DNA from 2 places in the Belnapia sp. genome. Region 2 is predicted to be linked to the other one. Evidence: riboswitches for the same ligand, from Rfam matches in the RefSeq annotation. Region 2 holds a riboswitch; the other holds the start of a gene.
The links. Region 2 has a riboswitch for glycine ahead of gcvT (glycine cleavage system aminomethyltransferase GcvT). Riboswitches for the same ligand answer to the same signal wherever they lie in the genome.

Region 1 (4,298 bases), on a different contig from region 2:
AGAGCCAAACCGCTTGGCTGATCACCTCGGCCGGAAACCGGTGACCGGCATAGGGCGACTTGGCGGCAAGAGAACACTTTTCGGGCTTTTACCGATGGCTGCTCCGCCGGCCCAGCCCGGTCAACTTGACTATGAGAGTGTTGGTGTTGTCCGGCGGGTCTGACCCTCAACTTGATTGACCCGGTGTCATGGTACCGACGTGTCGGCCTGCCGGACGACGCTCGGCGATCGGGCGGGAGGTGACCTCATAGAAGCCTGAGGCCGTCCATCCCGTCACAGTCCTGCTCGCCCGCCGGATCTCCGGACCCGCACCCGATGGGAGAACCGGCAGCATGAACAAGGCCAGCCCACACGACATCATCGTCGGCATCGACACTCACAAACACACCCACGCCGCCGTGGCCGTCACCGGGCTCGGCGCCCGGGTTGGGGAGCTGACGATCCGTGTTGGCCTTGAGGGCTACCGTGAGCTCGAGGCCTGGGCCCGATCACTGGGAGCCGTCCGCGCCTTCGGCATCGAGGGCACGGGCGCGTACGGTGCTGGCCTGGCGCGCTTTCTTCGTGCGACGGGCCATACCGTTCACGAGGCCGGCCGGCCCGATCGCGGGCGGCGCCACCGGCATGGCAAAACGGACCACCTCGATGCCGAAGGCGCCGCCCGCGCCGTGCTGGGTGGGCAGGCCACGGCTTTGCCCAAGGCCGGCACAGGTAAGGTGGAGATGATCAGGCACCTCAAGGTCGCCCGTGACACCGCCGTCAAGGCGCGCACCCAGGCCATGCTGGCGCTGAAGGCCATCATGATCAGCGCTCCGGCAGCTCTGCGCGAGCAGCTCGAGGCAGTCGCCGGCCGGGTGGCGCTGGTCCGGCATCTGGCGGCATTGCGGCCGGGGCCGCTGACCACGACCACCGCTTCAGCCAAGGCCAGCCTGCGTGCCATCGCTCGCCGCTGGCTCGACCTCGACGTCGAGATCCGGTCACACGATGCCCACCTCGGCCGGCTGGCCGAGCGGTGCGCGCCGGAGATGGTCGCGGCGCATGGCATGGGGACCGCGACCGCGGCGGAGATGCTTGTCCTCGTCGGCGACGAGCCGGAGCGGATCCACTCCGAAGCTGCCTTCGCCACGCTCTGCGGCGCCTGCCCAGTGCCGGCTTCGAGCGGCAAAACCAGCAGGCATAGGTTGAACCGCGGTGGGCATCGTCAGGCCAACGCTGCCCTCCACCGCGTGGTGGTCGTGCGCATGCGCACTCACCAGCCCACCATCGACTACCTCCGGCGTCGCACGGCTGAGGGCAAGAGCAAGCGGGAGATCATTCGCTGCCTCAAGCGCTTCGTCGCACGCGAGATCTTCGGCTATCTCTGCCGTCCATCCAAAGGCGTCTGCCCAGCCCAAAACGCCGCTTGACCACTATAGGAGCATCGGTGCCTTTGGAACGCCAAGCTGTATCCACACCCTCCGGCACACCCGCCCGATCGAGGCTCATGTCGAGCAAGACGGTGCCGCTCGAAGACGGATGCACGGCCACGAGCGAGGAGACGCGTAGCACGTCCCCGGTGGTGAGCAGGAGCCCGAAGGATCCGCCGCGCACATCGAGCATGCGGTCGACGAACCATGCGGGAAGCAGAGCGGTGTCGGTAGGATCGGCAACTCGCGTCCAGGTCTGGCTCACTGTTCGTCAGCCAGCGACAGGGTTGGACAAATCGCTGGCCGCCCTGCAAACCTGTATTGCAAGTGCCTCTGGGCCTGCCCTGCCCGCATCGGTCGCGCGTTGATCCGTTGGGAATGAAGTGGCTTGCATGGCGGCCTTTCGTGTTGCGTCCGTGGTCACGGCGGGAGCCGCAGCGTGAATGACGCCACCCGGCAAGATGCCGGGTGGCGGCGGATCAGGCCGCCAGGGGCACTGCCGGGGTGGTGGCTTCGGCCCCACCCACGGCCTCGGCCACCATCTGTGCGGTAGCGGCCGAGAGCGTCCAGCCGAGATGACCGTGGCCGGTATTGTAGAACACGCCCGGCCGGCTGCCAGCGCCGATGCGCGGCAGCATGCCAGGCGTCATCGGCCGCAGCCCCGCCCAGGGCACGGTGCGGGCGGTGTTGACCTCAGGAAAGAGCTCCTCCGTCCAGCGCACCAGCGGACGGATACGGTCCATGCGGATGTCACGGTTCTCGCCGTTGAACTCAGCCGTGCCGGCTACCCGGAAGCGGTCGATGCCGAGCCGACTGCTGACGATCTTGGTGGCGTCGTCCAGCAGGCTGACCGAGGGCGCCGCCTCTCGGCTGCGCGGATCGTCGAGGTGGACGGTGATGGAATAGCCCTTCACCGGATAGACGTTGATGCGGTCGCCGAGCATGGCGGCGAAGCGACGGCTGGCGACGCCGGCGCAGATCACGACGGCATCGACCCGCAGGAGCTCGGTACCTTCGTCGCCTGTGGCCGGCCGCCACGCGACCACGATGCCGTCCCGCTCATGCCGGATCGCGGTCACGTCGGCCTCAAACAGGAAGCGGGCGCCGCGGCGCTGGCAGGCCTCGGCGAGGCCGCGCGTGTACTTATGGATGTCGCCGGTGGAGTCCGATGGGGTGAAGAAGCCGCCATAGTAGCTGCCGTGCAGCGTCGGTTCGATCCGGCGCATCTCCTCCGGCGTGACAGAATGCCGATCCAGGCCACCCTCCCGCAGCAGCACGTTGACGCGTGCGGCGGCGTCGAAGCCGGCTTGGTCTCGATAGACGTGTAAGATGCCGCGCTGCTCGACGTCGAAATCGATACCTTCCTCCTCGGCGATCGAGAACAGGTGCTTGCGCGCCTCAATGGCCAGCCTCGTGGTGGCGATCGTGTTGGCGCGGTAGTTCCGAATCTGGCCAGTGAACTCGCCTAGCCAGGAATACTTGTGAACGCTCGGCCGCGGGTTCAGCAGCAGCGGCGCATCCTGGCGCAGGATCCACTTCATGCCTTTCAGCACGGTGGCCGTGCTGTTCCAGACCTCGGCGTTGCTGGCAGACAGCTGTCCGCCGTTGGCGAACGAGGTCTCCATAGCGGCGTAGCGGTGGCGGTCGAGCACCACCACGTCATGCCCGCGTCGCAGGAGCGCGTAGGCCGTGGTGACCCCAGTGATTCCCGATCCGATGACTGCGATTGTGCTCACATCACGCTCCGACACAAAGGTTCGCAGCGAACGGTATGACGGCCGTCCCTGCCCCCATCTGTCTCGGTGCCTGAGAGCTTAGCCCGGGCTTTCCTGGCGAAAGCGGCGGGATATCCCCTTCGGCGGGCGCCACAGCGGCGCCTCTCTCCAGATCGTCCTCGCTACGCGGTCCTGGGTGCCTGAGAGTTTCCCGGGGGGTTGCTCCTTCGGCGGCCTCCAGATCCCGTAGGACCCCGAAGCTCTCTCCCGCATACCTCAGCGGACAAAGGCGATATCGTGAGCCACCTCTGCCAAGTCAACGGAATTTCTGCATCGGTCTTGCGCTCTCTTCGGCCGTCCAAACCCTGTCGCGGCGTATATACGTCGCGGCTGAAAACTTCCCCGAGCAACCCAGCAGGCACGGACTCGGGCGACAAACCGCCGCTTTCCGATCAACAAGGACATAAAGCCGCCGTCAGTGGCGGCACCACAGCGATACCCCAATCGACTGAGCTAAGTCAGTCACATGCGATAAGAGCCGCTGGCCATCTCACACCGCTACCTCGACCAAGTTGCGGATCGAGAAGCCTGGGGGAATCCCGGCTGAGCTTACCTCAACGAGCCGCGCTACTCCTGGCCTTGCGGCTGGCGTCTCAGCGGCACTGCGCGCAAGTCAGCAAACCGCGTCGCTCTCGTGCCGGCGAGACAAGATAGCCGCAGCGGATGCAGTTGGTGCAGGTGTCATCCGCCGCGAAGGGATCGGCAAAAGCCCGCTTGGTCGACCTTGGCGTGCCCTCTGGGCGCTCCGGCTTGATGGTACGCGGCTTGTGGCTGCTTCTAGTCGGGACATCGGCGGCAGCCTCGACAGGTTGGATCGGCGGCAGCAGCGGGTCCCAGCCGGGCATAAAATGCCCAACCGGTGGGGTGGGTTTCAGAGCTTCCGGTGAAGCTGTGGTTGGCGGCGGCGATGGGGCAGGGCGGGCGTTGAATCCGTTCGGCCAACTTGCGGCGTACGCAGAGGACCCTGGCCGACGAGCCGGCTCGGCTGGCGATGTTAGGCTCTGTGACCGGAGTTGCTGGCTGACCCATTCGGTTCCGCATCGGTCTCTGGTTGTGCGCCTTGGGACGTTCACCCGGCTTTCCGGGAGACCCGACCATGACCAGGACGAGCCTGGACGAT
Region 2 (8,114 bases):
AGTTGAGCGAGACCACCATCGCCTCGGCATGGGCGAGTAGCGCGGCCAGCTCCGCCTCGCGCTCCCGCTCCGGCGGCAGCTCGGCGGCGAGGCGGCCGATCAGGGCGCGCATGCGGTACTCGCGGATGCGGCTCTCCAGCGCCTGCCGCGTCTGGTTGCCGAAGGCGAGGTCCCCGGCCCGCGCCATCGCCGCGCTCAGCGAGGCCGGGCGGCTGCCGGAGCGGGCGAAGAGCTCCACCACCAGGCATTGCAGCGGCCCGGCCCCCGGCGCATCCAGCACGATGTCGATCGGCGCGTTGGTCGAGATGCCGCCATCGGCCAGCAGCCGTCCCTCGACCTCCACCGGCGTGAAGAGGGGCAGCAGCGCCGAGGAGGCCGCCAGGTGCTCCGGCCCGATCCGCGCGCCCTCGGCGGTGTCGAAGACGATGCGCTCGCCCGTCTCCACATCCGTCGCGGTGATGGTGAGGCGCACCTCGCCGCCATTGAGCCGGTCGAAATCGATGAATTCCGGCAGCAGCCGCATCAGCGGCCCCAGCTCGTAGAGCGAGGCGGCGGGGCCGAATTCCGGCAGCAGCCGCGGCCGGAAGAGTGCTGGGTTGCCGAAGAAGAACGTCTGCGCCGCGCTCAGCTGGTTGTAGCCGCGGCGCCAGAGCCCGGCGTCCGGCGGCGGGCCGAAGAGCGCGCCGGCGACCGGCATCGGCTCCGTCGCCGCCCTGTCCCAGAAGCGGCGCAGCGCGGCGACGCGCTGCCCCGGCGCGTTGCCGACGATGATCGCGGCGTTCAGCGCCCCGACCGAGGCGCCGAGCACCCAGGGCGGTGCCCCGCCCTCGATGGAGTCATAGGCGGCATAGGCCCCGGCCTCGAAGGCGCCGAGGGCGATGCCGCCGGAGAGGACGAGGGCACGGCGCGGGGCGGTGGCCGGGGCGGCCTCGGCCGCCGGGCTCGGATGATGCATGTCCATGGCGGCTTACCTCGAGACCGGGCCGGGCTTGGCCGCCGGGACCATCGCCTCCAGCAATCGCGCCCCGGCGGTGAGGCCGAGATCGGCCAGGTGCATCGGCAGCGCCGCCCAGGCGAGCGGCAGGGCGGCCAGGCTGGTCGCCGCGGCGAGCGGCGCGCCGCCGGCGCCGGCCCGCTCACGCCAGCCACCATCGACGCCGAGGCCATCCTCGCTGGGCGCGAAGAGGATGCCGGGGCTGTCGCCGCTCGGCTCATCGGCGAGGAAGCCGCGGTGCAGGCTGCGGCCGGTGAACCAGGTGGCGAGCGTCGGGGCCAACCGCTCCTGCGCCGCGGCGATCTGGCCGAAGCCGCCGACGATCACCTCCGCCTCCGGCCGCTCGACCAAGCGGAGCACCGTCTCCGCCACCTCCTCGGCGGTGTAGATGGGCGGCGCGGCCTGGACCTGGCGGCCGCTGTAGTTGGCGGCATGCTGGAAGAAGGGCGTGTCGATCACCGAGGGCAGCACGGTGCAGATCTGGATGCCGGGCTGGTCCAGCACCTCCTGCCGCAGCGCCTCGGAGAAGCCGCGGATGGCGAATTTGCTGGTGGCATAGGCGGTGCCGTCCGGCTTCGCCGTGCGGCCGACGATGGAGGCGTTCTGCACCAGCACGCCGCGGCCCCGGGCGCGGAAATGCCGCATGGCGACCCTGGCACCATGGACATAGCCGAAGAGGTTGATCTCGATCAGCCGCCGCCAGGCCTCCATCGGGATGGCGTCCAGCCGGCCGAAGGCGGCGACGCCGGCATTGTTGAACCAGGCGTCGAGGCGGCCGAAGCGCGCGATCGTCCGGCGGCCGAGCTCCTCCACCTGCTGCTCGTCGGTGACGTCGGTCGGCACGGCCAGCGCCTCGCCGCCCGCGGCGATGCATTCTCGCGCCACCTCCTCGAGCATGGCGGCGCGGCGGGCGGCGAGCACCACCCGGTCGCCGCGGCGGGCGAAGGCCAGCGCCGTGGCGCGGCCGATGCCGCTGGAGGCGCCGGTGATGACGATGATACGAGACTCGGGCATCGGGTATCCTGTGCCAGTCATGTTGCGATGCAATATGACAGGAGGAACGAGCCGCCCCGCTCGGGGGTTCCTTCCGCCCTCAGCCCAAGCCGGGCCGCAGCCGCATGCTGTGGACCATGTAGGGCAACAGCAGCGGCGGCGGATCGCCGCAGGCCTCGAGCAGCCGGAGGTAGGTCTCGTCCGGCAGGTGCTCGAGGGTCACGACCAGCGCCTCCGCCTCGATGTCGCCGGGCTCGCCGGCGGACTGGATCACCGGGTTCCGCTCCAGGGCCTGCATGCAATGGCCGAGCATCGCCTGCTCCGCCGCGCTGTCATGGCCGCGCACCGTCAGCAGGTAGCGGAGGCGCATGCCCGTCCCCTCGGGCGGATCGGCCTTCGAGGCGGTGCGCAGCGGCGAGGTGTCGCCGGGGGGCTCCTCCGGCTGGACGCGCCAGAGGATGAGGGCGATGCCATGGCCCGGATTGGTCCGCGCCTGGGACAGGGTCATCGCCTCCACCTCCATCCCCTGCAGCGCGCCGTCGCGCTCCAGGCTGTCGCGGAGGTGGCGGGTGAGGGCGGCGCTGGCGGCTGCGATGGGCATGGCGGACTCCGACGCTGTACCGGTGCCAACGGCCGGGCCCGATTCGCGGTTTCCGCCGACGGGCCCCTCTTCGTCCGGAGGCGCTTACGGCTGGCCCGCCAGCCGCAGCCTGGCCTCGGTCGCCAGCCGGTCCGCCCGCTCGTTCATCGGGTCGCCGGCATGGCCACGCACCCAGAGCCACTCCACCTGATGCGGCTTGGCCGCCGCCAGCAGCCGCTGCCACAGCGCCATGTTGGCGACCGGCTCCTTCGCCGCGTTGCGCCAGTTGTTCCTGACCCAGCCGTTGATCCAGCGGCTGATGCCGTTCCGCACATACTCGCTGTCGGTGTGGAGGACGACGCGGCAGGGGCGCTTCAGCGCCTCGAGCGCGCTGATCGCCGCCATCAGCTCCATGCGGTTGTTGGTCGTCTCCGGGTCGCCGCCGGAGAGCTCCCGCTCCGTCTCGCCGTAGCGCAGGATGGCCGCCCAGCCGCCGGGGCCGGGATTGGGCTTGCAGCCGCCATCGGTCCAGATCTCGACCGGTGCCTGGGGGTCGTCAGAGGCCAAGGGCGCCCGGTCCTTCGGCAGCGGCGAAGAAGCGGAGCTTCCCCAGGTATTCCAGCGGGTCCTTCCGCGTCACCAGCGCGCCGGCCGGCGTCGCCGTCCAGTCGTAGAGGCGGGTGAGGAGGAAGCGGATGGCGGCGCCGCGGCAGAGCACCGGCAGCGCCGCGCGCTCGGCTGGCGAGAGCGGGCGGATCCGCTGGTAGGCGGCCAGCACCGCATGCGCCCGCGTCACGTTGTAGGCGCCGTCCGCATCGAAGCACCAGGCATTGAGGCAGACGGCGATGTCATAGGCCAGCAGGTCGGTGCAGGCGAAGTAGAAGTCGATCAGTCCGGAGACCTCGGGCTTGCCGCCCGGGCCTGGCAGGAAGAAGACGTTGTCCGGGAACAGGTCGGCATGGATCTGTCCGGCCGGCAGCCGCCCCGGCGCCGGCCAGTCGGCAAGGATCGCCTCCAGCCGCCCGTCCAGCTCGGCGACGAGGCCCGGCTGCACCGCATCGCCGCCCGGCCGGCAGCGGTCGAGCAGCGGCCGCCAGCTCTGAGGTCCAAGCCCGTTCGGCCGCTCGGCCGTGAAGTCGGCGCCGGCCGCATGCAGCCGCGCCAGGGCATCGCCGAGCGGCGCCCCATGCTCCGGCCGCACGCGCCGCGGCCAGACGCCGGGGAGGAAGGTGCAGATCGCCGCCGGCCGCCCCGCCAACTCGCGCAGCGCGAGGCCGTCCCGCGCCTGCACCGGCTGCGGGCAGCGCAGGCCGCGCCCCGCCAGGTGCTCCATCAGCGCGAGGAACCAGGGTAGCTCCGCCGGGTCGACGCGCTTCTCGTATAGGGTGAGGATGAAGTCGCCCGCCTCGGTCTTCAGCGCGTAGTTCGAGTTCTCCACCCCCTCCGCGATGCCGCGGAAGGCGAGCAGCCCGCCGAGCGGATAGGCGGCGAGGAAGGCCCGGAGCGCCTCGTCGGTGACCTCGGTATAGACGGCCATTGCGGGGCTAGCGCGCGCCCTCGGTCTGCAGCGCGCCCGGCAGCTTGAAGGTGATGGTCTCCTCCGCCACCACCACCTCCTCGATGGCCAGGGTGAAGCGCTCCCGCAGCCGGGCCAGCACCTCCTCCACCAGCACCTCGGGTGCGCTGGCGCCGGCGGTGACGCCGATGGTGGAGAGCCCCTCGGCCAGCGAGAGGTCGAGGTCGCGGCCCCGCTGCACCATCACCGCCCGCGGGCAGCCGGCGCGCTCGGCGACCTCGACGAGGCGCAGCGAGTTGGAGGAATTGGGCGCGCCTACCACCACCATCAGCTCCGCCCGGTCGGCGATCGCCTTCACCGCCGCCTGGCGGTTGGTGGTGGCGTAGCAGATGTCCTCCTTCGCCGGCGCGTGGATCCCGGGGAAGCGCTCGCGCAGCGCCGCCACGATATCCGTCGTGTCGTCGACCGAGAGGGTGGTCTGGGTGATGAAGGCCAGCGGCCGGTCCTCCGGCACCGGCGCCGTGCGGGCCTGCGCCTCGTCCTCGATCAGGGTGACGGTGCCCTCGGGCAGCTGGCCCATGGTGCCCACCACCTCCGGATGCCCGGCATGGCCGATCAGCAGGATGTGCCGGCCGCGGCTGAAATGCTGCTCCGCCTCGCGGTGCACCTTGCTGACCAGCGGGCAGGTGGCGTCGAGGTAGAAGAGCTTGCGGCGGCTGGCCTCGGCCGGGACCGATTTCGGCACGCCATGGGCGGAGAAGACGACCGGCGCATCGTCCGGCACCTCGTCCAGCTCCTCCACGAAGATGGCGCCCTGCCGCTCCAGGCTCTCGACCACGAAGCGGTTGTGGACGATCTCGTGCCGGACATAGACGGGGGCGCCGTAGCGGCGGATCGCCTCCTCCACGATTTTGATCGCGCGGTCGACGCCGGCGCAGAAGCCGCGGGGTCCGGCCAGGAGGACGTCCAGGCGGGGCAGGTTGCGCTCGGGCGCGTGGGGGTGCAGGTCCATGGTGCCTCTCGCTCGCTGGCGCTATTTGCCGTGCCGAAGGGCCGGCGGGCACAGTGGGCGGGGCGCACACTAGCGGCCCGCCGTCCGGGCTCAAGGGGGATATGGTGATGCGGTCGAGTCTTGTCCTGTTGGCGCTGCTTTTGGCCGGGTGCGGCGGCGGCATCGGCACCCAATTGCCGATCGCCTGCCCGAATCCGGGCCTGCTGGGGGAGGGGGCCGACCTCACCCGCTACCGCGCCGGCGGCCCGCAGGACCTCACCGGCCTCGACTACGATGCCCGGCTGGTCAGCATCAACGGCACCTGCAAGGCCGGGCGGGGCGAGCGCAGCATCGACGTGACGATGACGGCCGGCTTCTCGGTGGAGCGCGGCCCGGCCTCCGAGGGGCGGGCGGTCGAGCTGCCCTGGTTCGTCGCCGTGCTCGACCGGCAGACGGATGCCATCCTCAGCCGGCAGAACTTCACCGACAGGGTGGTCTTCGGCCGGAACGAGACGCGGGCCTCGGTCAGCAGCGCACCGGTCTCCATCAGCCTGCCGGTCGGGGCGAATCGGCGGGCGGGGGATTACCGGATCCTGGTCTCCTTCCAGCTCGACGAGCAGGACCTGGCGCTCAACCGCCGCCGCGGGCCGCGCTGATCGCCCGCAACGGGCCATTGCGCCCGCAGCCCCTGCGGGAGTAGACAGTCTCACCCGCAGATACCGCGCGGGAGAGAGGGGTGGCGACGCCCCCGCCGAAGGCGCAACCGGCCCCCGGAAACGCTCAGGCAGAAGGGCCGCGCGGAGAAGGGGCCTCTGGAAAGCCTGGTGCCGCAAGGCACCGGCACCGAAGGAGTAAGGCCCGGCCCAAGGCCGCCCGCCGAATCTCTCAGGTTCACCGGACAGAGGGGGGCCACGGACTTCAACTCACGCCGCAGATGCGGTCGGGGGACCCGTGGCCGAGACCGATACACTGCTCGAGACGCCGCTCGCCGGCCTGCACCGCGCCCTCGGGGGCCGGATGGTCGCCTTCGCCGGCTATGCCATGCCGGTCCAGTACCAGGCCGGGATCATGGCCGAGCACCTGCACGTCCGAAGCGCGGCCGGCCTCTTCGACGTGTCCCATATGGGCCAGGCCGAGCTGGTTGGCGACGGCGCGGCGGCGGCGCTGGAGCAGGTGACGCCCGCCGATGTGCAGGGGCTGAAGCCCGGCCGCCAGCGCTACGGCCTGCTGATGACGCCGGAGGGCGGCATCTTCGACGACTTCATGGTGGCCAATCTGGGCGACCGGCTGCTGCTGGTGGTCAATGCCAGCCGCAAGCACGATGATTTCGACCTGGTCGAATCGGTCCTGCCCGCCGGCGTCCGCCTCCACCGCCGGCCGGACCGGGCGTTGCTGGCCCTCCAGGGGCCGGGCGCCGCGCCGGCCATGGCGCCGGTCGCCCCGGCGCTCGCGGCGCTCTCCTTCATGGGCATCGCCGAGGCCGAGATCGGCGGCATCCCCGTCATCGCCAGCCGCAGCGGCTATACCGGCGAGGATGGCTGGGAGATCGGCGCCCCCGCCGAATCGGCCGAGGCGCTGGCGAAGCACCTGCTGAGCCTGCCCGGCGTGCAGCCCACCGGCCTCGGCGCCCGCGATTCGCTGCGGCTCGAGGCCGGGCTCTGCCTCTACGGCACCGATATCGACGAGACGACGAGCCCGGTCGAGGCCGCCCTCACCTGGTCCATCGGCAAGCGCCGCCGCATGGCCTGGGACTTCGCTGGCGCCGAGCGGGTGCGGGAGGAGCTGGCCAACGGCACCGCCCGGGTCCGCGTCGGCCTCCGCCCCGAGGGGCGCCAGCCGGCCCGCGGCGAGACAATGATCCATGCCCCGGGCGGCGAGACCATCGGCAGCGTCACCTCCGGCGGCTTCGGCCCCTCGCTCGAGGCGCCGATGGCGATGGGCTATGTCGCCCGCCCCCATGCCGCCGATGGCACCCCTATCGAGTTGATCGTGCGCGGCCGGCCGCTTGCGGCCCGCATCGCGCCCATGCCCTTCGTTCCCCACCGCTACGCCCGCTGAGGACACCGAGCCATGCCAGAGCTGAAATACACCCAGGACCATGAGTGGGTGCGGGCCGAGGGCGATGCCGCCACCATCGGCATCACCGACCATGCGCAGAACGCCCTTGGCGACGTGGTCTTCGTCGACCTGCCCGAGATCGGGCGCGAGGTCGCGGCCGGCGAGGCGATCGCCGTGGTCGAGAGCGTGAAGGCCGCCTCCGACGTCTATGCCCCGATCGCCGGGCGCATCGTCGAGGTGAATGCGGCGCTGACGGACGACCCCGGCCTCATCAACCGCGAGCCGACGGGCGAGGGCTGGTTCTTCAAGATCGAGCCCGCCGACCCCGCCGCCGTCGCCGCGCTGATGGATGAGAGCGCCTACGCCGCCTTCGTGGACAGCCAGGCATGAGCGCTCTTGTCGAACTGGCCGCGCTGGAGGAAGGCACGGAATTCGCCCGCCGCCATATCGGCCCGGGCCCCGAGGACATCACCGAGATGCTGCGCGTCGTCGGCGCGGCGAGCCTCGAGGAGATGGCCAGCCGCACCGTGCCGGCCGCCATCGCAGGCGCCGACCTGACTGGCCTGCCGCCGCCGGCGACGGAGGCCGAGGTCATTGCCGAGCTGCGCGGCCTCTCCGAGCGGAACAGCCGGGTGAAGTCGCTGATCGGCCTCGGCTATCACGGCACCCATGTGCCGCCGGTGATCCTGCGCAACGTGCTGGAGAACCCCGGCTGGTACACCGCCTACACGCCCTACCAGGCGGAGATCGCCCAGGGGCGGCTCGAGGCGCTGGTAAACTTCCAGACCATGGTGGCAGACCTCACCGGCCTGCCGGTCGCCAATGCCTCCCTCCTCGACGAGGGCACGGCGGCGGCCGAGGCGGTGGCGCTCGCCCATGCGGCGCATAAGGGCAAGGGCGACACGCTGCTGGTCGCCGCCGACCTGCACCCGCAGACGCTGGCAGTGGTGCGGACGCGGGCCGAGCCGGTCGGGCTCCGCGT

Region 1: another riboswitch for glycine. It lies ahead of AC5JJ1_RS11985 (D-amino acid dehydrogenase); the one in region 2 lies ahead of gcvT (glycine cleavage system aminomethyltransferase GcvT).

Annotation. Positions count from the first base shown of each region.
Region 1 covers NZ_JCACHU010000080.1:337-4,634, forward strand. Annotated here, with positions in the region: partial or broken gene AC5JJ1_RS11975 (IS6 family transposase) at 1-25, opposite strand, end outside; gene AC5JJ1_RS11980 (IS110 family RNA-guided transposase) at 333-1,403, shown strand; gene AC5JJ1_RS11985 (D-amino acid dehydrogenase) at 1,883-3,154, opposite strand; glycine riboswitch at 3,196-3,292, opposite strand; glycine riboswitch at 3,296-3,398, opposite strand.
Region 2 covers NZ_JCACHU010000182.1:88,921-97,034, forward strand. Annotated here, with positions in the region: gene AC5JJ1_RS28830 (patatin-like phospholipase family protein) at 1-961, opposite strand, end outside; gene AC5JJ1_RS28835 (SDR family oxidoreductase) at 968-2,008, opposite strand; gene AC5JJ1_RS28840 (Pvc16 family protein) at 2,088-2,588, opposite strand; gene rnhA (ribonuclease HI) at 2,673-3,134, opposite strand; gene AC5JJ1_RS28850 (homoserine kinase) at 3,124-4,104, opposite strand; gene ispH (4-hydroxy-3-methylbut-2-enyl diphosphate reductase) at 4,112-5,095, opposite strand; gene AC5JJ1_RS28860 (hypothetical protein) at 5,203-5,730, shown strand; glycine riboswitch at 5,789-5,880, shown strand; glycine riboswitch at 5,884-5,979, shown strand; gene gcvT (glycine cleavage system aminomethyltransferase GcvT) at 6,026-7,132, shown strand; gene gcvH (glycine cleavage system protein GcvH) at 7,145-7,522, shown strand; gene gcvP (aminomethyl-transferring glycine dehydrogenase) at 7,519-8,114, shown strand, end outside.